Linked DNA regions of Phyllobacterium zundukense. The protein of the gene in region 2 interacts with the protein of the main gene of each other region in a pairwise test. Links are inferred from orthologs where the notes say so. Each region holds a gene or a part of one and is shown on either strand. Other genes may lie near its edges. The genes, in order: BLM14_RS04855 and BLM14_RS17030.

Evidence for each region.
Region 1: the proteins of BLM14_RS17030 (region 2) and BLM14_RS04855 interact in binary tests that used the Escherichia coli proteins (3 or more experiments, as listed by UniProt). The link is inferred for Phyllobacterium zundukense from one-to-one orthologs.

What each region holds. Positions count from the first base shown.
Region 1 is NZ_CP017940.1:1,002,806-1,007,873, reverse strand. Bases 2,094-5,068 are described here. They hold BLM14_RS04855 (peptidoglycan D,D-transpeptidase FtsI family protein), read right to left. Parts: upstream 4,464-5,068; coding sequence 2,724-4,463; downstream 2,094-2,723. Other genes in these bases: rsmH (16S rRNA (cytosine(1402)-N(4))-methyltransferase RsmH), read right to left, coding at 4,925-5,068; ftsL (cell division protein FtsL), read right to left, coding at 4,463-4,921; BLM14_RS04860 (UDP-N-acetylmuramoyl-L-alanyl-D-glutamate--2,6-diaminopimelate ligase), read right to left, coding at 2,094-2,350. Also shown: BLM14_RS04865 (UDP-N-acetylmuramoylalanyl-D-glutamyl-2,6-diaminopimelate--D-alanyl-D-alanine ligase), read right to left, coding at 1-884; more of BLM14_RS04860, read right to left, coding at 881-2,093. UniProt on the Escherichia coli protein: Essential cell division protein that catalyzes cross-linking of the peptidoglycan cell wall at the division septum. Required for localization of FtsN.
Region 2 is NZ_CP017940.1:3,401,355-3,418,564, forward strand. What follows is about bases 1-2,964. They hold BLM14_RS17030 (transglycosylase domain-containing protein), read right to left. Parts: upstream 2,602-2,964; coding sequence 400-2,601; downstream 1-399. Other genes in these bases: glpK (glycerol kinase GlpK), read left to right, coding at 1-390; BLM14_RS17035 (hypothetical protein), read left to right, coding at 2,782-2,964. Outside these bases: more of BLM14_RS17035, read left to right, coding at 2,965-2,970; BLM14_RS17040 (acyltransferase family protein), read left to right, coding at 3,278-4,393; BLM14_RS17045 (ribonuclease D), read right to left, coding at 4,410-5,027; BLM14_RS17050 (M20/M25/M40 family metallo-hydrolase), read right to left, coding at 5,045-6,433; polA (DNA polymerase I), read left to right, coding at 6,855-9,815; BLM14_RS17065 (FGGY-family carbohydrate kinase), read right to left, coding at 9,819-11,402; BLM14_RS17070 (HAD family hydrolase), read right to left, coding at 11,512-12,192; BLM14_RS17075 (mannitol dehydrogenase family protein), read right to left, coding at 12,194-13,672; BLM14_RS17080 (L-iditol 2-dehydrogenase), read right to left, coding at 13,737-14,513; BLM14_RS17085 (ABC transporter ATP-binding protein), read right to left, coding at 14,532-15,530; BLM14_RS17090 (carbohydrate ABC transporter permease), read right to left, coding at 15,550-16,380; BLM14_RS17095 (carbohydrate ABC transporter permease), read right to left, coding at 16,385-17,210. UniProt on the Escherichia coli protein: Cell wall formation. Synthesis of cross-linked peptidoglycan from the lipid intermediates.

The DNA.
Region 1 (5,068 bases), 2.4 Mb from region 2 along the record:
ACGTTCTGCACGATGTGCCGACCGGGCGCACCGATTTTGGCGACCACTTCTTCGCCGGCAAGACGTGCTGTCATGCACGAGCACTCGCCGTGCAGTTTCAGTTTGGTCAGGCGATAATCGGCACGCGCATTTTCGCCGAAACTCTTGATGTGCTCGACGCCTGCTTCGCGTGCCAACGTCTCCAGCAGCTTGAAGTGCTTGTCGTCGCGATTGAGCAGCGCGTAACCGCCCGGCACAAGCCCTTCGAAAATCTCCCCCTTGGCGGTGGCGATTTCCTGAAGGTTCTTGAAATGGCCGAGATGCGCCGGTGCGATCAGGGTAATCAGTGCAACGTGAGGGCGAACCATCTTGACCAGCGGGCGGATTTCATCGGCGTGGTTCATGCCGATCTCGAACACTCCGTAATCCGCATCTGCCGGCATACGGGCCAGCGTCAGCGGGACACCCCAATGATTGTTGAAAGATGCAACCGATGCATGCACCTTGCCGACTTCGGAAAGCACATGCCGAAGCGCTTCCTTGGTCGTTGTCTTGCCGACAGAACCAGTCACGGCAATGATCTGCGCATGAGAACGCTCTCTGGAGGCAATGCCAAGCCGTGTCATCGCGGCCAGGACGTCGTCGACGACAATCATCGGCGCCTTCAGCTTGCCAAGAGCGGGCAATTTGGCCTCGGCGACCACAAGAAGGGCCGCACCTGCAGCAACAGCCGCGGTTGCATAGTCATGGCCGTCGAGCGCATCCCCCTTGATGGCAAAGAATGCCTCGCCCTGGCGCAACGTGCGGGTGTCGATTGAAATGCCGGTAATTCCTTCAGGCAGCTTGCCGACGGGTCTACCATTCATGGCTTCGATCATCGCTTCGGAAGTCCAGAGCAGACTCATGCGCCGCTCTCCCGTGCGAGCCGGTCCTTCAGCGCCTGTCCAACCTCGGCATGGTCGGAGAATGGCAGGACGACATCTCCGACGGTCTGCCCCTCCTCGTGGCCCTTTCCGGCAACGATCAGCGTATCACCCGATTTCATCATGGCGACGGCTTCGCGGATTGCTTCGCGGCGGTCCGGGATTTCGCGGGCACCGGGTGCCGCGGCCAGAATCTCGGAGCGGATTGTGGCAGGCACTTCCGAACGCGGATTGTCATCAGTCACGATGACGACATCGGCAAGGCGAGTGGCGATTTCGCCCATCATCGGACGCTTGCCCTTGTCGCGGTCGCCACCACAGCCGAACACCACGATGACCCGGCCCGTGGTGAACGGCCGGACGGAGGCCAGGACATTTTCCAGCGCATCGGGTTTGTGGGCGTAGTCGACATAGGCGGGCGCGCCGTCCTCGGTGGCACCGACGAGATCGAGCCGCCCAGGCGCACCCTTGAGCCGCTCCAGACCGCGCATCGCGGCCGCAGCGGGCACACCGGTCGCAATGGCAAGACCTGCCGCGACCAGTCCATTGGCCACCTGGAAGTCGCCCGCAAGCGGCAGCGTGATCTCATAAATTTCGCCTGCAATGTGCACTTCCACATGCTGGCGGAACCGCTCGTGCTCGACGCGCTTCAGCGTGATGAAGTCACCCTTGCGGCCAACCGTCAAAACCGTGCAACCGGCTTCGGTGGCAGCGGCAATGGTCGGCTTGGAGAATGGATCATCGGCGAAAATGACCGCCGGCGCTCCCTTCGGCAGCAATTCTGTGAAGAGGCGCAACTTGGCGGCGTGATACTCCTCGACGGTTGCATGGTAGTCCATGTGATCGCGGCCGAGATTGGTGAAGGCACCGGCAGAAAGCCTGACCCCGTCGAGACGGCGCTGATCAAGACCATGGGATGACGCTTCCATCGCAGCGTGAGTCACGCCTTCTTCGACCAGTTCGCGCAGCAATTTATGCAGTTCGACCGGATCTGGCGTTGTCAAGGAGCCGTAGTCGTCACGCTTGGGGGATACAACGCCGGTGGTGCCGATGCTTGCCGAAGCGAAGCCCGCCTGCGCCCAGATCTGGCGCGTAAAAGAGGCAACCGAGGTTTTGCCACTGGTCCCGGTAATGGCGACCATTACATCCGGCTGGAGTTTGTAGAAGCTGGCCGCGGCCAATGCCAGAGTGCGGCGAGGATCGTCGACATAGATAATTGGAAGCGCAATCTTGCCGAGCTTCGCCCCCTTGGACGTAACGATAACAGCGGCGCCGCGGGCCGCCGCATCTGCGGCATAGGTGCCACCATCGGCCTTGGAGCCCTTGAGAGCCGCAAACAGAAATCCGCGCTGAACCAGCCGGGAGTCCGACGTCAAGCCATTGATCGTCTTCTCTCCGAGTTCGGAGATAGCCAAGGCAGGAATGCCATTCAGATCTTTCAGTTTCATGGCCGGACTGGAACCCATTTTCAAACGTTCTTCTTCATATAGGTCGTAAATTCATCGAGTCTGCTCGCAATGCGCATCGTTTTGAGTCGAATCTGCGGCATTAGATCGAATTACGACCAAATCGACCCGTTCTGCCGCAGGGAATTCGTGGACAAGGTCAAGGGGTTTGGCGAGACCGATGTTTATCCATCGGGCGACGCCGAAGACCGCAGGATTTGGCCCGAATTCACCCGGCCCTTCGGGTTTCCGGCTGGCGGACACCCACTTTATCAGGCGGCGTCGTCCGATGGGAACGCATCGGCCTCGCCACCTTCCGCGTGGATTGTCTCGCCATCCGGGAAACAGAACTGCGTCCATTTGGTCGGAATTCGCTCTAGTCATCAAACGTCACCATCATTGGAGCAGATTCTTGTTCTTCACCGAAATCAGGCTTCACGCCGAGAAATGATGCGGACCGCCGGATGATATCGGCAACCATCGGGGCAGCGTTAAAGCCAGCCGTAGCACCAACTTTACCTTCCTCGGCCTTCGGTTCGTCGATGATCGTCAAGACAACATATTCAGGCTTGTCGATCGGAAATGCTGCAACGAAAGCGTTGAACCGCACATCGCTTGAATAACGGCCATTGATGACCTTTTCCGCGGTACCCGTCTTGCCACCGACACGATACCCGGGAACTGTCGCCCGGTTACCGGAACCACCAGAGCCTTTCTCAGCGTTCAGACGATAAAGATAGCGCATGTCCTCACTGGTTTTTTCACTCACCACCTGCTTTGCCACCTTGTTGGCATCTTCGATCGTGCGTGGCAGGAAGGTGGGCTCTATGAGCTTGCCGCCATTCATGAGCGCGGCAGCGCCAACAGCTGTCTGCAGCGGCGTCGTCGCCATTCCGTGACCGAAGGCGATGGTGATGGAGTGCACCTTCTTCCACACTTTTGGCTCCATCGGGCGCGCGACTTCAGGCAGTTCCGTGGTCATGCGATCCAGAAGACCCATGCGATGCAGGAATTCGCGATGGCCCTCAATGCCAACAACGTCCGCTTCCTTCGCCGAACCAATATTGGAGGAGTAAATAAACACCTCCGGCAAGCTCAGCGTACGGTGCTTGCCATGAAAATCACGGATCGTCTGGTGCCCGATGGTGATCGGGCGGCTGGCGTCGAAGGTGCTGTTCAGATTGACCTTGCCAGAATCAAGTGCCATCGCCGTCGTAAAACTCTTGATGGTCGACCCCATTTCATAAGTGCCCGCCGACATACGGTTGAGGCGGTCTTTATCGAGCGCATTGAACGGGTTGTTTGGATCGAAATCCGGCGCTGATGCCATGGCCAGCACTTCGCCGGTGCGAACATTGATCACCACAGCGCCCGCCGCGATAGCTCGGTAGCGCTGCATCGCACTTACGACGACATCGCGCACGACATGCTGGACGCGCAGATCGATCGACAAGCGCACCGGCTCAAGCGAGCGACTGTCGGCAAGACCGACATCGCGCAGGTCCGACAGACCCTGCTCGTCAATGTATTTCTCCATGCCGGCAATACCCTGGTTGTCGATATTGACGAGACCAAGGATGTGGGAGGCAGTGGGGCCCCCAGGATAGAAACGTGACTTTTCGGTCCTGAAACCGATACCTGGAATGCCGAGCGCCATGATCTGGCTTTTCTGCTGCGGTGTTAGCCCGCGCTTGAGCCAGGCAAAACCCGAACCGCTCTTGAGACGGCTGTAAGTTTGTTCGAAATTGAGATCCGGCAGAACCGTCGAGAGCAGTTCCACAGCTTCATCCGGATCGATGATCTTGCGTGGTTCTGCATAAAGCGAGGCGGTTTTGATATCGGTCGCGAGGACCTCGCCATTGCGATCGAGAATGTCGGGACGCGAAGCGAGCACAGCGCCGGTCGGGCCATTATAGCCTGTCGTATCTTCCTGCATGCCATAATAGACGAGGCGGCCGCTGATGACTCCATAAATGCCCATGAAGCAGGCCATCGCCATCAGCACGCGGTTGCGTGCGCGATTGCCCGATTTCTTCTTCCTGGCGTCGAGCGCAAAGGCAGGGGCAGTGCCCGCTTCCAGTCCAGCTTTCTTCCGTTTGATCCAGATCCCAGCCATCAATAGAGCCCCGCTCCCTTTGGCACTGCATTCGGGACAATTCGCTTGGCCGGCTTTGCCGCCGCCTTCGGTTTGTCGATGCTGCCGGTCATAGTCGTGTCCGGTTTGACTGTCTTGCCCGCATTTGCTTCTGTGATGATATTGGCAACATCATCGAAGCCCTCCGACACAGGCTTCGGCTGGGGCAAATCATTGATATCGACGATCTGTTGGGCTTCGACCCCCTGCAGGTCCAACTGCCCCTGGAAAGATTCAACCAGTTTCTGCAGGCGATTTGGCTGGGTCAGCAGGCTCCAGTCCGCTTTGAGCAGATCGATCGTATCCTTTTCATCCGTGATCATGCGCTCGAGTTTGCTGACCTGCGCCATCTGCTTTTCAGCGTCGTGCTTGATCTTGTAGGTCACCGCGGCGGCCGTAATCATCAGTCCGATCAAAATGATGTCGAAGGTACGCAGCACGGATCAGCTCCTCGCCGTTTCATGGAAAACCGGAAGATTGGGCAAGCCGTAGATCGAGTGATCTTCGGCGAGCGGCGGATGGTCCGTGCGGACACCGGCACGCAACTTCGCCGAGCGTGCGCGGGGATTTCGCGCGGCTTCTGCTTC
Region 2 (17,210 bases):
AATTCCGGCCCAGCGGAATTTGCGCGTGCAGCGCTTGAATCGGTTGCTTACCAGACGCGCGACCTGCTCGATGCCATGCGCAAGGATTGGAAATCCTCCGATACGAAAACCGTGCTGCGGGTTGATGGCGGTATGGTTGCGTCTGACTGGACCATGCAGCGTCTCGCCGATATTCTGGATGCGCCCGTGGATCGTCCGGTCATTCTCGAAACAACAGCGCTTGGCGCCGCCTGGCTAGCCGGGTCAAAAGCCGGCATCTGGCCGAACCGCCGTGAGTTCGCCAAAACCTGGGAACGCGATACACGGTTTACCCCAAAAATGGACGAGAAAACCCGCAAGACCAAAATTGCAGGCTGGAAATCGGCGGTGAAACGCACGCTGACCAGCTGACCGGAGCGATCAGTTTCCCATGATCAGATCAAACAGCGTCGTCTTGCGGCCTTTTTGACCACCATTGCCGCCAACATTCGCCGGCGGCACCGGACGGGTCGAGCCTGTCTGATCGCCAAGATCGACCTGCGGCATGGGGCCAGTTGGATTAAGCTGCGCGGAAGGAACACCCTCGGCTGCCGGTACCGATGGATCGATGCCGGATCCGGGCAGGATATCATTGCCATCATTGACCTGCTGGCGCAGCTGGTAATCGCCCGGTAGTTGCGTCACGGGCACGCCCTTGTGCGCGGCGACCATGAAATCCTTCCAGGCGATGGCAGGCAACGAACCGCCGGTAATTTTCTTTGTCGGTTTGCCGTCATCATTGCCGAACCACACGCCGGTTGTCAGGTTTGACGTATAGCCGATGAACCAGGCGTCGCGAAAATTCTGGCTGGTGCCGGTCTTTCCGGCTGCAGGCCAGCCAAATTTTGCCTTGGTCGCCGTGCCGCTTTCCACGGTCTGTCGCAGCATTGCGTTCATCATGCCGACATTGCGCGGGTCGATGACCCGATTCAGCGCCGGGCTCTTGAATTCGTAGAGCACCTTGCCCTCATTGGTCGTCACACGGCGGATAATGTGGACCGGCGCCTTGTAACCGCCATTGGCGAACGGCACGAAGGCGTCGGTCAGTTCGAGCAAAGTGACTTCTGATGTTCCGAGCGCCAGCGAGGCATTGGACGTAAGGTTGGATTCGATACCGAGACGATGCGCAGTCGAAACCACCGTTTTTGGCCCGACTTCCATGACGAGCTGCGCAGAAACCGAATTCAGCGAGCGTGCCAGCGCCTCGGCGAGTGTGACCTTGCCGAAATATTTGCCATTGTAGTTCCCGGGCGTCCAGTTGCCTATGCGAATTGGCGCGTCATTGCGCACGGATTCGGGTGTAAAGCCCTGCTCCAGCGCCGAGAGGTAGACGAACGGCTTGAAGGCCGAGCCCGGCTGACGCTTGGCTTCGCTTGCGCGGTCGAATTGACTGTTGGCATAGTCGTAACCGCCGATGAGCGCTCGCACAGCTCCAGTGCCGTCAACCGAAACCATCGCTCCCTGCGAAACGTTGAGCTTCTCACCGTTTTTGCTGATCAGGTCACGGATTGATGCCTCGCCGAGTTTCTGCAACCCAAGATCGACCGTCGTGTCGACAATGACGTCATTGCGTACATCGCCGATCAGAGCCGGCAGTTCTTCCATCACCCGGTCGGCCACATATTGCTCCGAACCGCTCCAATAGGAAGCCGCACGCGTTGCCGGCTGCTTCATCGCGAAGTTCAGCTCCTTGTCGCCGATCATGCCCTGTTCGCGCATGGCAGCGAGAACAAGCTGCGCGCGTTCACTGGCAGCTTTCGGATCGCGCGCGGGCGACAGCCGTGATGGCGCTTTAAGGAGCCCGGCGATCAGAGCCGCTTCCGGCAACGTGACTTCCTTGGCCGATTTGTCGAAATAGCGCCGGGACGCAGCGGAAACACCGTAGGAGCCCGAGCCAAGATAGACCCGGTTCAGATACATCTCCAGAATCTGGTCTTTGGTGTATTTCTGCTCCAGCCACAGGGCAAGCATGACTTCCTGCACTTTGCGCTCGATCGTACGATCCGGCGTCAGGAACAGGTTCTTGGCCAGCTGCTGTGTTATGGTCGAGCCACCCTGCACCAATCGTCCTGACATGACGTTGGCAACCATGGCACGGGCAAAACCGATCGGATCGACGCCGAAATGCGAGTAGAACCTGCGATCCTCGATCGCGACCACCGCCTCAGGCAAGTAAGGTGACATGTCGTGCAAGCTGATCGATTCACCGCCGGAGGCACCGCGATTGGCGATCAGATTGCCTTCCACCGAAACGATCTTGACGTTGGGTGGGCGATCGGGGATCGACCAGGTGGTCGTCTGCGGCATCTTTGCCGCGAAATAGATGACGGTGCCCGCCACGGCAATACCGCCCCAGATGCACAATACGAATGACCAGTAGACCATGCGTCGCAACAGGCTGAAAAACCCGCCGCCGCCATTGCCACGGCGGGACCTGCCGCGTTTTGATTTGCTGGTTTTGCGTGCGGTCTTGCGTTTCGCCACTGGCCTGTCCTCCGGATCCGCGCGCAAATCATCGCCCGAACGGCGGTCTGAACTGAACCCCGGCTCGATGCGTTGTCTGCCCCTGTCGCGTGGTGCCATTGATAAGAAATCCCGCCCCAAATGAGCCGCAAGAATGATCCGCGACCCGTTGCAGGGTAAATGCGGCGATTTAAGGTGCGGTTAAAGCCCGGTTTATTGGATTGCGAGCGGACCTCGTCGCCTGATTGAGAAAAGCGTCCGGCAACGCTAGTCTGACCGCAACAATCACGGAGTGAACCAATGCGTCTTGTTGTTCTTGCGGGTCTGATGGCGATCTTGAGCGGTTGCGGCGGCGGCGCCATTGCACGCCTCAATCCTGCACCTGCCGCGGAGGCCCAGTATCGCCTCGGCGGCTGTCAGCTTCGCGGCCATGGCGTCTGCAAGGATATGCAGGAGTTTTCCGGTCAGACTGCGCAGCCAGCCAGCTAAAACCAGGCCAAATTGGTCGTCGCAGACAAAAAATGCTCGCGCGCGTAAAATATTATCTTGCAGCTCTTGAAAAGAGCCGGGGGGAGCTCTATTTTCAGTCTTGCGTAACGAGCGGTTCTCCTCCCATTTTTCGCTCGTTGCGTGTTCCCCTCTGGACGCATTAGCGTTCACAATTCGCCGGGCTCTTTGCCCGGCTTTTTTGTTTTCCGGGCCCTGGTGCCATTTCCAGGTCAATCATCACCCGAATTTTACTTCCTCTTTTCCATTTTCCCGTATCAAAGGGAAATTGGTTTGGGGACAATGAGCGATGAGCACCGGCGAAAAGACGCGCGTCGACTGGGTCGATATTGCCAAAGGCATCTGCATAATCTTTGTCGTAATGATGCATTCGGTTCTCGGCGTAGAGAACGAAGCCGGAGCACGTGGCTGGATGCATGCTGTCGTCGCTTTCGCGCAGCCCTTTCGCATGCCAGACTTTTTTCTTATATCGGGCCTGTTTCTGGGTCTCGTGATTGATCGTCCCTGGCTGCGCTACGCCGATCGCAAGATCGTGCACTTCGGCTATTTCTATATGCTCTGGCTGACCATCCAGTTCCTGTTCAAGGCACCGGGCATCGTTGCGGAAAGCGGTATAAGCAGTGCCTTCTCCGCCTATCTTCTGGCCTTTATCCAGCCCTTCGGCACCCTATGGTTCATCTATCTCTTGCCAGTGTTCTTCGTCGTCACGCGCCTTCTCAAGGGTGTCAATGTCTGGCTAATTCTGATCATTGCTGCAATTCTCGAAACATTGCCTATCCACACCGGCTGGTTGGTCATTGACGAATTCTGCAGCCGTTTTGTCTACTTCTTTGCCGGCTACGCCTTTGCCCCGATGATTTTCCGGCTTGCCGATTGGCTGCGGCAACGCCCGCAAACAGCGTTGGGCATTCTTGGCGTCTGGGCTCTCGTCAATGGTTGGCTGGTGTTTCATCCTGCATCTGAGCCTTTTGCCGCCTGGATACCGCGAGAGAGCTATACATCGGGCGGGCTTGGCGGCTGGAGCAGTGTACCCTTGATCTCGCTGGCTACCGGCGCCGCTGGGGCCCTTGCCATCGTATCGGTCTCCGCGCTGATCGCCGGCTCCCTTTCCTCATGGAAAAAGATCGTGACGCCACTGCGCTGGCTCGGTGCGCATTCGATCGTCGTGTACCTCGCCTTTTTCCTGCCAATGGCGCTTGCCCGCACTATTCTGCTCAAGAGCGGTGTCGTCACAGATATCGGTACGATTTCGCTCTTGACCGTCATCAGCGGGGTGCTCGGCCCAGTCATCCTGTACGGACTTATCCAATGGAGTGGCTACGGGCAATTTCTGTTCAAACGGCCACAATGGGCCCATATCGATAGCCCTCCTGTTCGCAGGGAGGCATTGGCGTCGGCAGAATAGTGGCCAGTCGTCTACCTTAACTATGCGCAAATATATCCTGCTCCGCCCAGCCCATCAGATCGAGCTTGGAGCGGGTGGGCAGGAATTCGAAACACGCCGCAGCCTCCTCGGCACGCCCATCGCGATCCAGCCGCTGCTGCAGGATTGTTCGCAGACGATGCAGATAGAGAACATCGGACGCGGCATATTCAAGCTGCGCTTGCGACAGCTCCGGCGCTGCCCAATCTGACGATTGCTGCTGCTTGGAGAGGTTTATATCCAGCAATTCGCTGCAAATTTCCTTCAATCCGTGCCGGTCAGTATAGGTACGCACCAAACGCGAGGCGATCTTGGTGCAGAAAACCGGCTTCGGCATGACGCCAAAGGTATGGAACAGTACGGCAAGGTCGAAGCGGCCGAAATGGAAAATCTTGGTGATGGCATCGTCACCAAGAAGCGTTACCAGGTTGGGCGCTGCCTTCTGGCCCTTTTCGATCTGAATGACATCCGCCGAACCATCCCCGGGTGAGATTTGCACGACGCAGAGTCGGTCACGATGCGGATTAAGTCCCAGCGTCTCCGTGTCGATTGCGACAGCATCAACCTGATAGTGGTTCAGGTCTGGAAGATCATTGCGGTGAAAGCGGATGGCCATCGGATTATCTCTTCTGATTACTTGGCAAGCGCAGCAAGAATGCGCGCCCACGACCGCTGACCCTTGTGGAAGGAGTTCAGCTCATATTTTTCGTTGGGCGAATGGATCCGGTCATCCTCCAAACCAAAACCGACGAGCAGCGATTCCATGCCGAGCATATGCTGGAAGTCGCCAACAATCGGGATCGACCCCCCCATGGCGATCAGTACAGCCGGTTTCGGCCATTCGTCGCTCAAGGCGTTTTTTGCCTTGGTGAGCAATGGCGATTCGTAGGAGAGCTGGATGGCTGGCGAACCTCCGTGTTCGTGGAACTCCACAGAGCAATCGGCTGGAACGCGTTCGCGAACAAACGCCCTGAAAGCTTCGCGAATCTTCGCGGGATCCTGCTTGTGCACGAGGCGGAACGACACTTTCGCTGAAGCCTGAGCCGCAATGACCGTCTTGAACCCCTGCCCGGTATAGCCGCCAGTAATGCCATTGACCTCGGCAGTCGGGCGTGCCCAGGTCAATTCGAGGATGGAGCGGCCTTTTTCGCCCGAAGGAATGGAAAGCCCGATGGGGCCGAGAAAATTTTCTGGCGTCGAACCCAGCCCGTTCCACATCTGCAAAATCTGGGTAGGCGTCTCATCGACACCCTCATAGAAGCCCGGGATTGTTATTGCACCATTTTCATCATGCAGACCGGCAAGGACCTTCGTGAGAATGTGGATCGGATTGGCGGCAGCCCCGCCGAAATGACCCGAATGAAGGTCGCGATCGGCGGCCTTGATCACGATTTCCTCGCCAACGAGACCGCGCAGACCGACAGAGATGGCCGGCGTTTGAGTGTCCCACATGCCGGTGTCGCAAACGAGAGCAAAATCCGCCTTCAGTTCATCTCTATGGGTTTCAAGAAACGGCTTGAGCGATGGCGAGCCTGACTCCTCTTCGCCTTCGAACAGGATGGAGACCCTCACAGGCAGTTGGCCGTGCACTGCCTTGTAGGTGCGGCAGGCTTCGACAAAGGTCATCAACTGGCCCTTATCATCGGAAGTACCGCGACCGGTAAGAATCTTGCGGCCGTTGCCAACATCCTTGATTGCCGGGGCAAACGGGTCGTTCTCCCACAATTCCAATGGATCGACCGGCTGAACGTCATAATGCCCATAGAACAGGACATGCGGGGCACCAGCACTCGGGCCGTCGTGATGGGCAACAACCATCGGGTGCCCCGGCGTGTCGCGCACGCTAGCCTCGAAACCGATCGATTTCAGATCGGCGACCAGCCACTCGGCAGCCTTGCGGCATTCGGCCTTGAAAGCTGGATCGGTCGAGATGGACTTGATTTTCAGCAGGTCGAAAAGCCGCTCCAGGCTGTTGTCAAGGTTGGTATCAATCGCGTTCAAAACAGGTTCGAGAGCTGGCATGGTATTTCCTGATTTCTTTGGACCGGGACTCATGAAGGGAATTCTTATTAGCGCATTTTGGCGGCGGCGGCACAAAAAAGTGCCAGCGGCTGGCTCACAAAAGAAATGGTCGCCGTGGCGGGGGGACCACAGGCGACCAGATCACTACACTCATTTGCGGTCAGCCCTGGAGAGGGGGATGAGGCTGGCCGCTGTCCGGGGTGAGGCGGGGGACGAGCCTTTTGACCCGGACGTCGATCTAACGTCGACACCTTGGATTTGGGGGGCAAACCGTGGCAATTCAAGGGCACTCGACATTACATCTTTGTAACAAACGTGTGATGCGTCTGTGTCAGGATAAACTTAAATCCAATGCATCTTCTGGTGAAACGGAAAGACATGTCATTCCCTTTTTGCAGATCATCATTTAATCCTATCGCCCATGAAAAAAGGTGATCATCTCTTCCTCGTCGACGGCTCCGGATATATCTTTCGGGCTTACCATGCTCTCCCCCCACTGACACGCAAATCGGACGGTTTGCCGGTCGGTGCGGTCTCTGGTTTCTGCAATATGCTGTGGAAGCTGCTGAGGGAGGCGAGGGACACATCGGTCCGCGATACGCCGACGCATTTCGCGGTTATCTTCGATTATTCGTCGCATACATTCCGCAAGGAAATCTATCCTGAATACAAGGCGAACCGCTCGGCACCGCCGGAAGACCTGATCCCGCAGTTCGGATTGATCCGCCAGGCAACGAAGGCATTCAACCTGCCCTGCATCGAAAAGGAAGGTTATGAAGCCGACGATCTGATTGCTACTTACGCCCGTATGGCTGAGGAAGCCGGCGCTGAGGTGACGATTATCTCGTCCGACAAGGATCTCATGCAGCTCATCACACCGAACGTGTCGATGTATGACAGCATGAAGGACAAGCAGATCGGTATTCCGGACGTCATCGAGAAATGGGGCGTTCCGCCCGAAAAGATGATCGACCTACAGGCGCTGACTGGCGATTCGACTGACAATGTACCCGGCATTCCGGGTATCGGACCGAAAACCGCGGCGCAATTGCTGGAGGAGTTCGGCGATCTGGATACGCTTCTTGCCCGCGCTGGCGAGATAAAGCAGCAAAAGCGGCGCGAGAACATCCTTCAATATGCGGATCAGGCACGTATCTCGCGCCAGCTGGTGACACTGAAGAAAGACACGCCAATTGACGTCGGTATCGAGGACTTCGGCCTGGAGCCCCAAGACGGTCAAAAGCTCATCGGCTTTTTGAAGACCATGGAATTCAATTCATTGACCCGTCGCGCTGCCGAAGCAACGGGCGTCGATGCGAGTGAGATTGAACCGGCACGCTTGAAGATCGAAGCGGTGGCCGAGGCCCATGGACCTGACGTTGAAGTGGCGCCGGCCGATGAGCAAGTTCCTGGCCGTCAAGCATCGGCAGAAACAAATCTGGCGGTCGGTTCGCCCAAGCAATCTGCATCGAATGTAGCCGCAACCCCTGCTGACCTTGCCAAATCGCGTACCGACGAGACGCTTGCCGCGAAGTTCGATCGAAGCGCTTATATAACTATTCGCGATATTGCGACGCTGCAGGTCTGGATCGACGAAGCATTGGCTGCCGGCATCGTGACTTTTGATACTGAGACCAATTCGGCCGATCCCATGCAAGCCGAAGTGGTCGGTCTATCGCTCGCCACGCGACCAGGACGCGCTGCCTACATTCCCATCAACCACAAGTCTGGTGAGGGCGACCTCCTTGGGGGTGGACTGGTGGAGCATCAAATACCCGAGCGTGACGTCTTTCGCATGCTGAAGCCACTTCTTGAAGACCGCTCGGTCCTCAAGATCGCACATAGTATGAAGTATGAGTGGCTCGTCATGCATCGTCACGGCATCGATCTTCACCCGCTCGATGACACGATGCTGATCTCCTACGTGCTTGATGCCGGCGAAGGCAGCCACGGCATGGACAATCTTTGTGACCGTTGGCTGGGACACAAGCCCCTCGCCTACAAGGACCTGATTGGTTCAGGTAAGTCGTCAGTTACGTTTGACAAGGTCGCGATCGAGCGCGCTACTGAATATGCGGCCGAAGATGCCGACGTTACTTTGCGCCTCTGGCGGCTATTGAAGCCACGTCTCGTCGCCGATGGGCTGGTGTCGGTCTATGAGCGGCTGGAACGGCCGCTCATACCCGTGCTTGCACGCATGGAAGAGCGCGGTATTTCCGTCGACCGCCAGATCCTTTCGCGCCTGTCCGGCGACCTCGCCCAGTCGGCGGCCGCCATCGAGGAAGAGATTTACCGGCTGGCCGGCGAAAAGATCAATATCGGTTCGCCGAAGCAGATGGGCGATATCCTTTTTGGGAAGATGGGTCTTCCCGGCGGTTCCAAAACCAAGACCGGTCAATGGTCCACCTCGGCCCAATTGCTGGAAGACCTTGCCGCCGAAGGCCATGAGCTACCGCGCAAGATCGTCGACTGGCGTCAGCTGACCAAGCTCAAATCCACGTATACCGACGCATTGCCGGGCTATATCAACCCACGTACCAAGCGCGTGCATACCTCGTACGCCATGGCGGCAACCTCTACGGGACGCCTCTCCTCATCCGAGCCAAACCTGCAAAACATCCCGGTGCGCACCAGCGAAGGCCGCAAGATTCGCACCGCCTTCATTGCCGAGCCCGGAAACAAGCTGATTTCCGCCGATTACAGCCAGATCGAATTGCGCGTCCTGGCGCATGTCGCCGAAATTCCGCAGCTGACTCAGGCCTTTGCCGACGGCATCGACATTCATGCGATGACCGCATCGGAAATGTTCGGCGTGCCGGTCAAGGATATGCCTTCCGAAGTACGTCGCCGCGCCAAGGCGATCAATTTCGGTATCATCTACGGCATCTCAGCCTTCGGTCTCGCCAATCAGCTGTCCATTCCGCGCGAGGAAGCCGGCCAATACATCCGCACTTACTTCGAACGCTTCCCCGGCATCAAGGACTATATGGAATCGACAAAAGCGTTTGCTCGCCAGCACGGCTATGTCGAGACAATCTTCGGGCGGCGCGCGCACTATCCGGAGATTCGTTCATCTAATCCGCAACACCGGGCATTTAACGAACGCGCCGCGATCAACGCGCCCATCCAGGGTTCGGCCGCCGATATCATTCGCCGCGCCATGGTACGCATGGAGCCAGCCCTGGACGAAGCGAAACTCTCGGCGCGCATGCTCCTGCAGGTGCACGACGAACTGATCTTCGAGACGGCGGAAGCGGAGGTGGAGGCGACAATTCCGGTCATTCGCGCGGTCATGGAGAACGCCGCCATGCCTGCGATTTCACTGTCCGTACCGCTGCACGTCGATGCGCGCGCCGCGCACAATTGGGATGAGGCTCACTAAACTTTATTGAAGCGTGTCCAGTACTTTCCGCTGGGCATGCATTTCGAGGAAAATGCGATAGTCGCGATCAAAGCGCTTGCGTGCTGTTTGGTCCGGCTGGCGTGGACGGCCACCCTGTTTCATAGCAATACAGGCTGAAGGCAAATCAGCGTAAACCCCCGCCGCCGTTGCTGCCACCATGGCGGTACCGAGCAACACTGCATCCTCTGCGGCGGAGGTGATCACCGTGCAACCCGTTGCGTCGGCATAGAGCTCCATCAGTAGCGGGTTCTTCGCGTGCCCGCCTGTAACATGCATGGTGTCAATGGCATAACCCTTGTCATTCAATGCATCGAGGATATGGCGCACGCCGAGCGCAATACCCACACAAGTACGCCAATAGAGTCGGCAGAGACTGTCGAATGACGCGTCCAGCGTGAGACCGCTGATGACGCCCACCGCATGCGGATCGGCAAGTGGCGAGCGGTTGCCATGGAAATCAGGAAGAACGTGCAGCCTGCCGGCCAGATCGAGCCCTTCCTTTTCACGCAATTCCATTACCCGGTCGGTGATCTTCTTGTGCATCGCCGTGTTTGGTTCACCGACTGCGCCGTGCCAGCGAATGACATGATCCAGCAAGGCGCCAGTCACCGACTGGCCGCCCTCGCTCAGCCAGCAATCCGGCAGGGCCACGCCATAATACGGGCCCCAGCCGCCACTGAAGGAAATTGGCTCCTGCGACAGCGCCATCAGGCAGCTTGAAGTGCCCGCGATCAGGGCAAGGTGCCGGTCGATTTCCGAAAGGTCCCCGGCAAAGCCGCCCAGAACGCCGAGCGCACCGGCATAGGCATCAATCAGCCCAGCCCCGACGTGACATGCGGTGGTTAGTCCCAAAGCCTTGGCTGCATCGACCGTCAACGTACCGACGAATGCACCCATCGGGCTGGCATGATCAGGGAGGTTCCCACGTGCTATCATGTCCTCCAGGCCGATCGTCTCAAGATAGTCCGGCTGCCAGCCTTCGCTTTCATGCGCGAGATATGTCCATTTACAGGTCAGAGTGCATTGCGAGCGAGCAAGTGAGCCTGAAGCTTTCCAGCTCAGGTAATCGGCGAGGTCGAAGAAGTAGCCGGCTTTGTTCCACGTATCCGGCAGATGCCGTTTCAGCCACATGAGCTTGGGGGTTTGCATTTCCGGCGACATCACGCCGCCGAGATAGCTCAGTACCCTGTGGCCCGTTGCCGTGCATTCATCTGCCTCGTTCAGAGCCCGATGATCAAGCCAGACGATCGTATCCCAGCGTTGCTCGCCCGACGTCGAGACCGTCAGCGGCATGCCATCCTCGTCGCGTACAACGAGTGAACATGTGGCATCAAAGCTGATGCCGACAACATCGGATGGATCGACTTTGGATGCTGCGATGGCGCCCTGTACCGCTATGCATACCGACTTCCAGATATCTTCTGAATCATGCTCTGCATGATCTGCAAGCGGACGGTTCATCAAAATCGGATGCTCAACGCGGCCAAGAAGATTTCCCGTCGCATCGAGAATGCCCGCACGGGCGCTTCCTGTTCCAACATCCACCGCACAGACGAATTTCGGCATCAACGAACTTTCGATATTACTTGCTGTCATGTGAGGCCTTTTGACAATTCAACCTGATAAGTCAGCGTCCATGAGCACCGGAAGCGCAGAAAATCGCATCAGCTGGCCATCAGGGTGAAGTTATCGAAAGATCTCTGAGCAAGCGGGGCAATTGCAACATGTCGTTGAATATACGGTCTGGCTTAAGAGACGCAAGGGCCGCCTCCAACCGTCCGCCGCGCGAATGCGTACCGCCGGTAAAGGCACAGACCCGCATCCCCGCACTTTTCGCCGCTTCAATCCCGGCGGGACTGTCTTCGATCACGACGCAATCCTTCGGTGAAGTTTTCATGGTCTTTGCCGCGAGCAGAAAGAGGTCCGGCGCCGGCTTGCCGCGTTTGACCATGGTGGCGCTGAAGATGTGCGGATCGAGAAGATCGAGCAGCCCCGTGAGTTTGAGGGACAAGCGAATGCGGTCCGGTTGACTCGACGAGGCGACGCATCGCGGCACATCAAGTGCGCGTAGCGTTTCAGCAATGCCCGGAATGGGTTTCAAATCCAGCTCGAAACGGGCAAAGAGGTTGGCGCGCATCTCGTCGAGGTCTGCCTCGCTTGCAGCAAAGCCATATTCCTCATGCAAGATCTTGCTGATTGTTGTCATGCTGCGTCCGAGGAACCGGTCATAGGCGTCATCCTCGGACAATGTGGTCCCGCTCTTGGCGATCATCTCAAGCAGGACAGCAATGGAAATGGGTTCGCTGTCGACAAGGACACCATCACAATCGAAAATGACAAGAGCGGGCTTTGCCATTTCAGAGCTTGTCGGCAAGGTAAAGCTTCAAAGTCTCGCGCGCGCCCTTGTCCCACAGGGTCCGCAGGATTCGCGAGAATGATTCCACGAAAATCGGCGATACACCGACTTCGCCGAATATATCGGTCATTGCCAGAAATGCCTTCGGATCGCCCTTTGCCTTCAAAGCTTCCACTTTCAATCGCTCGGCGCTTGCATCGAGATAGTTCGTCGGCTTGCCGCTATCGGTCGTCCCGGCACAGAATCGGCACCAGAGCGCAGAAACCAGCGAAAGTCCAGTTATGCCTTTTCCCGCCTTCAGCCTGTCCGCTGTCGTCGGCAGGATGAATTTCGGCTGGCGGTTGGATCCATCCTGGCACAGGCGCTGAATGGTGTCGCCGATCTTCGGATTGGAAAACCGCTTCACAATAAGGTCGAGATAGTCGTCGAAGGAAGTGCCCGGCACCGGCGGCAGAACGGGGATGATCTCCTCACGTTCGAGCTTCGTCAGGAAGTTGCGGATCAACGGTTCTTCCATGGCCTCGTGCACGAAATGGATATCCATCAGCGATGCTGGGTAGGCGATGGCCGCGTGGCCGCCGTTGAGAATGCGGATTTTCATCAGTTCAAAGGGCGCGACATCCTTGACGAAGGTCACACCGACCTTCTCCAGGGCCGGGCGTCCCGCCGGAAAATGATCCTCCAATACCCATTGCTTGAATGGTTCGCAAAAGACTGGCCAGTTATCCTCGACACCGAAATCCGTCGCAAGCAGTCCCCTCTCCCGGTCTGTCGTTGCAGGCGTAATGCGATCGACCATGCTGTTGGGGAACGCGACATGGTCCTTAACCCATTGGGCCAAATTCGGGTCGATCAACGCGGCAAGCCCGCTGACGGCATCGCTGGTCACATGGCCGTTGCCCGGAATATTATCGCAGGACATCACGGTGAATGGCGCGGTGCCCTCGCCGCGACGACGCATCAAACCGGCGAGGATCAGGCCGAAGACGGTCTTCGGGTCTTTGATATTGGCGGCGTCGAAAATGATTGCCGGATGCTTTGGATTAAACACACCCGATGCCGGATCGATGAAGTAACCGCCCTCCGTGATCGTCAGTGATACGATGCGAATTTCTGGATCGGCGAGGCGCGCGATGGTATTTGCGGTGTCTCCAGGCTGCAGATAGTCGATCATCGACGCGGTGACATGCGCAGTCCTGTGGCCGCTATCCTGCTCGACCACAGTCGTCAGCCAATCCTGCGCCTGCAGCTTCTGTCGCATTGTTTCGTCGGAGGCGAGAACGCCAGCACCGACAAGGCCCCACTCATGATCTGACCCGGCATTGAACAATTCATCGAGGTAAACTGCCTGATGCGCGCGATGAAAATTGCCGATGCCGAAATGGATGATTCCGGCTTTCAGATCGGACTGGCTATAGCTGGGGACGCCGACATTCTTCGGCAGGTTCTGCAGCGTGGCTTTGGAGAGTTTAACAGTCATCGGGCCTAACCCCTCTTTTCATGTAAGATGCGCCTGCGCCGCTCTTGCCGCGGCGCGGGAAACGTCAGCTCATCCAATTGCCGCCATCGACATTGTAGGTCTGGGAGACGATATAATCGCTCTCGCTACTCGCGAGGAAAATCGCCATGCCTGTCAGATCTTCTGCGGTGCCCATGCGCCCGTAGGGAACGGCTTCGCCCACGAGACGCTTTTTCTCGCCCCGTGGCCTATTCTCATATTTGGCGAAAAGCGCATCCACGCCCTCCCAATGCTCTCCGTCAACAACGCCCGGCGCGATCGCGTTTACATTGATGCCGTGCTCGATCAGGTTGAGCCCAGCTGACTGGGTGAGGCTGATCACCGCCGCTTTGGTGGCGCAATAGATCGCCACGAGCGGCTCGCCGCGCCGGCCAGCCTGGCTGGCCATGTTGATGATCTTGCCACCCTTGCCACGGGCGATCATTGCCTTGGCAACGGCCTGCAATGTGAACAATGTGCCGGAGAAATTGACGGCAAAGAGCTTGTCGTAGCTTTCACGCGTGATCTCGACGATCGGCGCCAGATCGAACAGCGCTGCATTGTTGACGAGCACGTCGATGCCGCCAAACTTGTCAACGGTTTCCTTGACCGCTGCATCGATCGATGCCTGATTTGTAACATCAAGGCGTACCGCGTGTGCTTGGCTGCCAAGTTCCTTTGCCGTCTCCTGTGCACGTTCCAGATTGATGTCAGCAATCACCACATGGGCGGCGCCTTCGCGCATGTAAGCTTCCGCGAACGTACGGCCAATGCCGCGCGCCGAACCCGTTATGAAAGCCGTCTTGCCTGCAAGTCTGTTCATTTCAATTACTCGTTGTCATCAAATAGCCTGCCCATTAGCATCGAAGCGATGCAGCCGTGCCGGCTCCGGCGTGAGATAGACCTGCTGGCCAAATTCGGTGCTGAAATCGCCGTCGGTTCGCACGGTTATCTTGCCAACCCCGTCCACCTGAACGTGTATAAAGGTGTCGGAGCCGAGATGTTCGGTCACTCCCACTGTGCCCTTCCACGCACCCTCGGTCTTCGTGATGCGCACGTGTTCCGGCCGTACGCCCAGCGTCGTCGCATTTTGCTTGGCAGCTTCCTGTCCCTCGATGAGATTCATGCGTGGAGAACCGATAAACCCGGCCACGAAGACATTTCTCGGGCTGCGGTAAAGTTCAAGCGGTGAGCCGACCTGCTCGATACGCCCGGCATTCAGCACCACAATCTTGTCGGCCATGGTCATGGCTTCCACCTGATCATGGGTCACGTAGATCATCGTCGTCTTCAGTTGGTGATGCAGATCGCTGATCTCGAGCCGCATATTTCCGCGCAGGGCTGCGTCGAGATTGGACAGCGGCTCGTCGAAGAGAAACGCCTTGGGCTGGCGCACGATAGCGCGGCCGATGGCGACACGCTGGCGCTGGCCGCCGGACAATTGTCCCGGCCGGCGATCGAGATAATTGGTCAGGTTCAGGATATGCGCCGCATCCTTGACCTTCTTGTCGATGGCGGATTTCTCCTGCCCGTCCATCTTCAGCGGAAAGGCGATGTTGCCGTAGACGCTCATATGCGGATAGAGGGCATAGGACTGGAACACCATCGACAGACCGCGTTTCGCCGGCGCCTCATTGGACATGTCCTTGCCATCGATGACGATCCTGCCGCCACTCAGATCTTCGAGACCCGCGATCATCCGCAGCAGGGTCGATTTTCCGCAACCGGAAGGACCAACGAAGACAACGAATTCACCGTCATCGATTTCAAGGTCGATTTCTGGAATGACCGCAGTGGTTCCAAATGACTTCGATACTTTTTGGAGCGTAATACTTCCCATAATAATCCTCCCTGAAAACCTATTTCACTGCGCCGAAGGTCAGGCCACGAACCAGCTGCTTTTGCGAGAACCATCCCATGATCAGGATAGGCGCAATCGCCATGGTGGATGCGGCTGACAACTTGGCCCAGAACAGGCCCTCTGGACTTGAGTAGGACGCGATAAAGGCGGTGAGCGGCGCAGCATTGGCAGCGGATAAGTTCAGTGTCCAGAACGCCTCATTCCATGCCAGAATGATGTTGAGCAGCATGGTCGAGGCGATGCCGGGCACAGCCATGGGCGTCAGCACATAGACAATTTCCTTCATCAGCGATGCGCCGTCCATGCGCGCCGCTTCGAGGATCTCCCCCGGTATTTCCTTGAAATAGGTGTAGAGCATCCAGACGATGATCGGCAGGTTGATCATGGTCAGGACCGCGACAAGACCAAGGCGTGTATCCAGCAAACCCCAGTCGCGGAAGATCAGATAGAGCGGCACCAGAACGCCGACGGGCGGCATCATCTTGGTGGACAACATCCACATCAGGACGTCCTTGGTGCGCTTGGTTGGCGAAAATGCCATGGCCCAGGCCGCCGGGATGGCGAGAGCCAAGCCAATCAGCGTTGACCCCACCGAGATCACCACGGAATTGGTGACGTGCTTCATATAGTCGGAACGGATTTGAACCTCGTGATAATTTTCCAGGGTCCAGTCGAAGAACAGGAACTGCGGCGGTGTTGCGACTGCTGTTCCCTCCGTCTTGAAGCTGGTCAGGAAAGTCCACAGGATTGGGAAGAAGATCAGGAGACCGATTGCCCAACCGAGGATCGTGAATGTCAGCTTATGTCGTGTGGTGACGGCGCGGGCCATGGCTCTACCTCTCGAGGTTCTTGCCGATGAGGCGAATGAGGAAGAAGGCGACAATATTGGCGAGGATCACTGCAACAATGCCGCCGGCCGAGGCACCGCCCACATCGAACTGCAGGAGCGCCTGCATATAGATCAGGTAGGTGATATTCGTCGTCTGGATGCCCGGACCGCCATTGGTCGTGACCAGGATTTCGGCGAAGACACTGAGCAGGAAAATCGTCTGGATAAGAATGACAACGGTGATCGCCCGCGACATATGTGGCAGCACCAGATAGATGAAGCGCGAGATCGCCCCGGCGCCGTCCATCTCTGCCGCCTCGATCTGTTCGCCGTCGAGCGATTGCAGTGCGGTGAGCAGAATCAGCGTGGCGAAAGGCAGCCATTGCCACGCAACGATCAGGACGATCGAGAACAATGGCAGCTCGGCGAACCAGTCGATTGGCTGGAGCCCGAATGAGCGGGCGATCCATGCGAACAGGCCGTTGACCGGATGCATCAGCATGTTCTTCCACACGAGAGCAGACACCGTCGGCATGACGAAGAACGGTGCTATCACCAGAAGCCGGACGATGCCTTGCCCGAAGAAGGGCTGGTCAAGCACCAGCGCCAGCAGGATGCCACCAATGACGGTGATCAGCAGCGTGCCGCCGACGAGCATCAGGGTGTTGCCGAGTGCGGTGAAGAATGCAGGGTCGGTCAGAAAGTACTGATAGTTGAGAAAGCCGACAAATTCCTCGGTTCCCGGCATCAGCAGATTGTAGCGCAGGAACGAAAAGTACAGCGTCATGACAAGCGGCACGATCATCCAGAGAAACAGCAGGATGACGGCG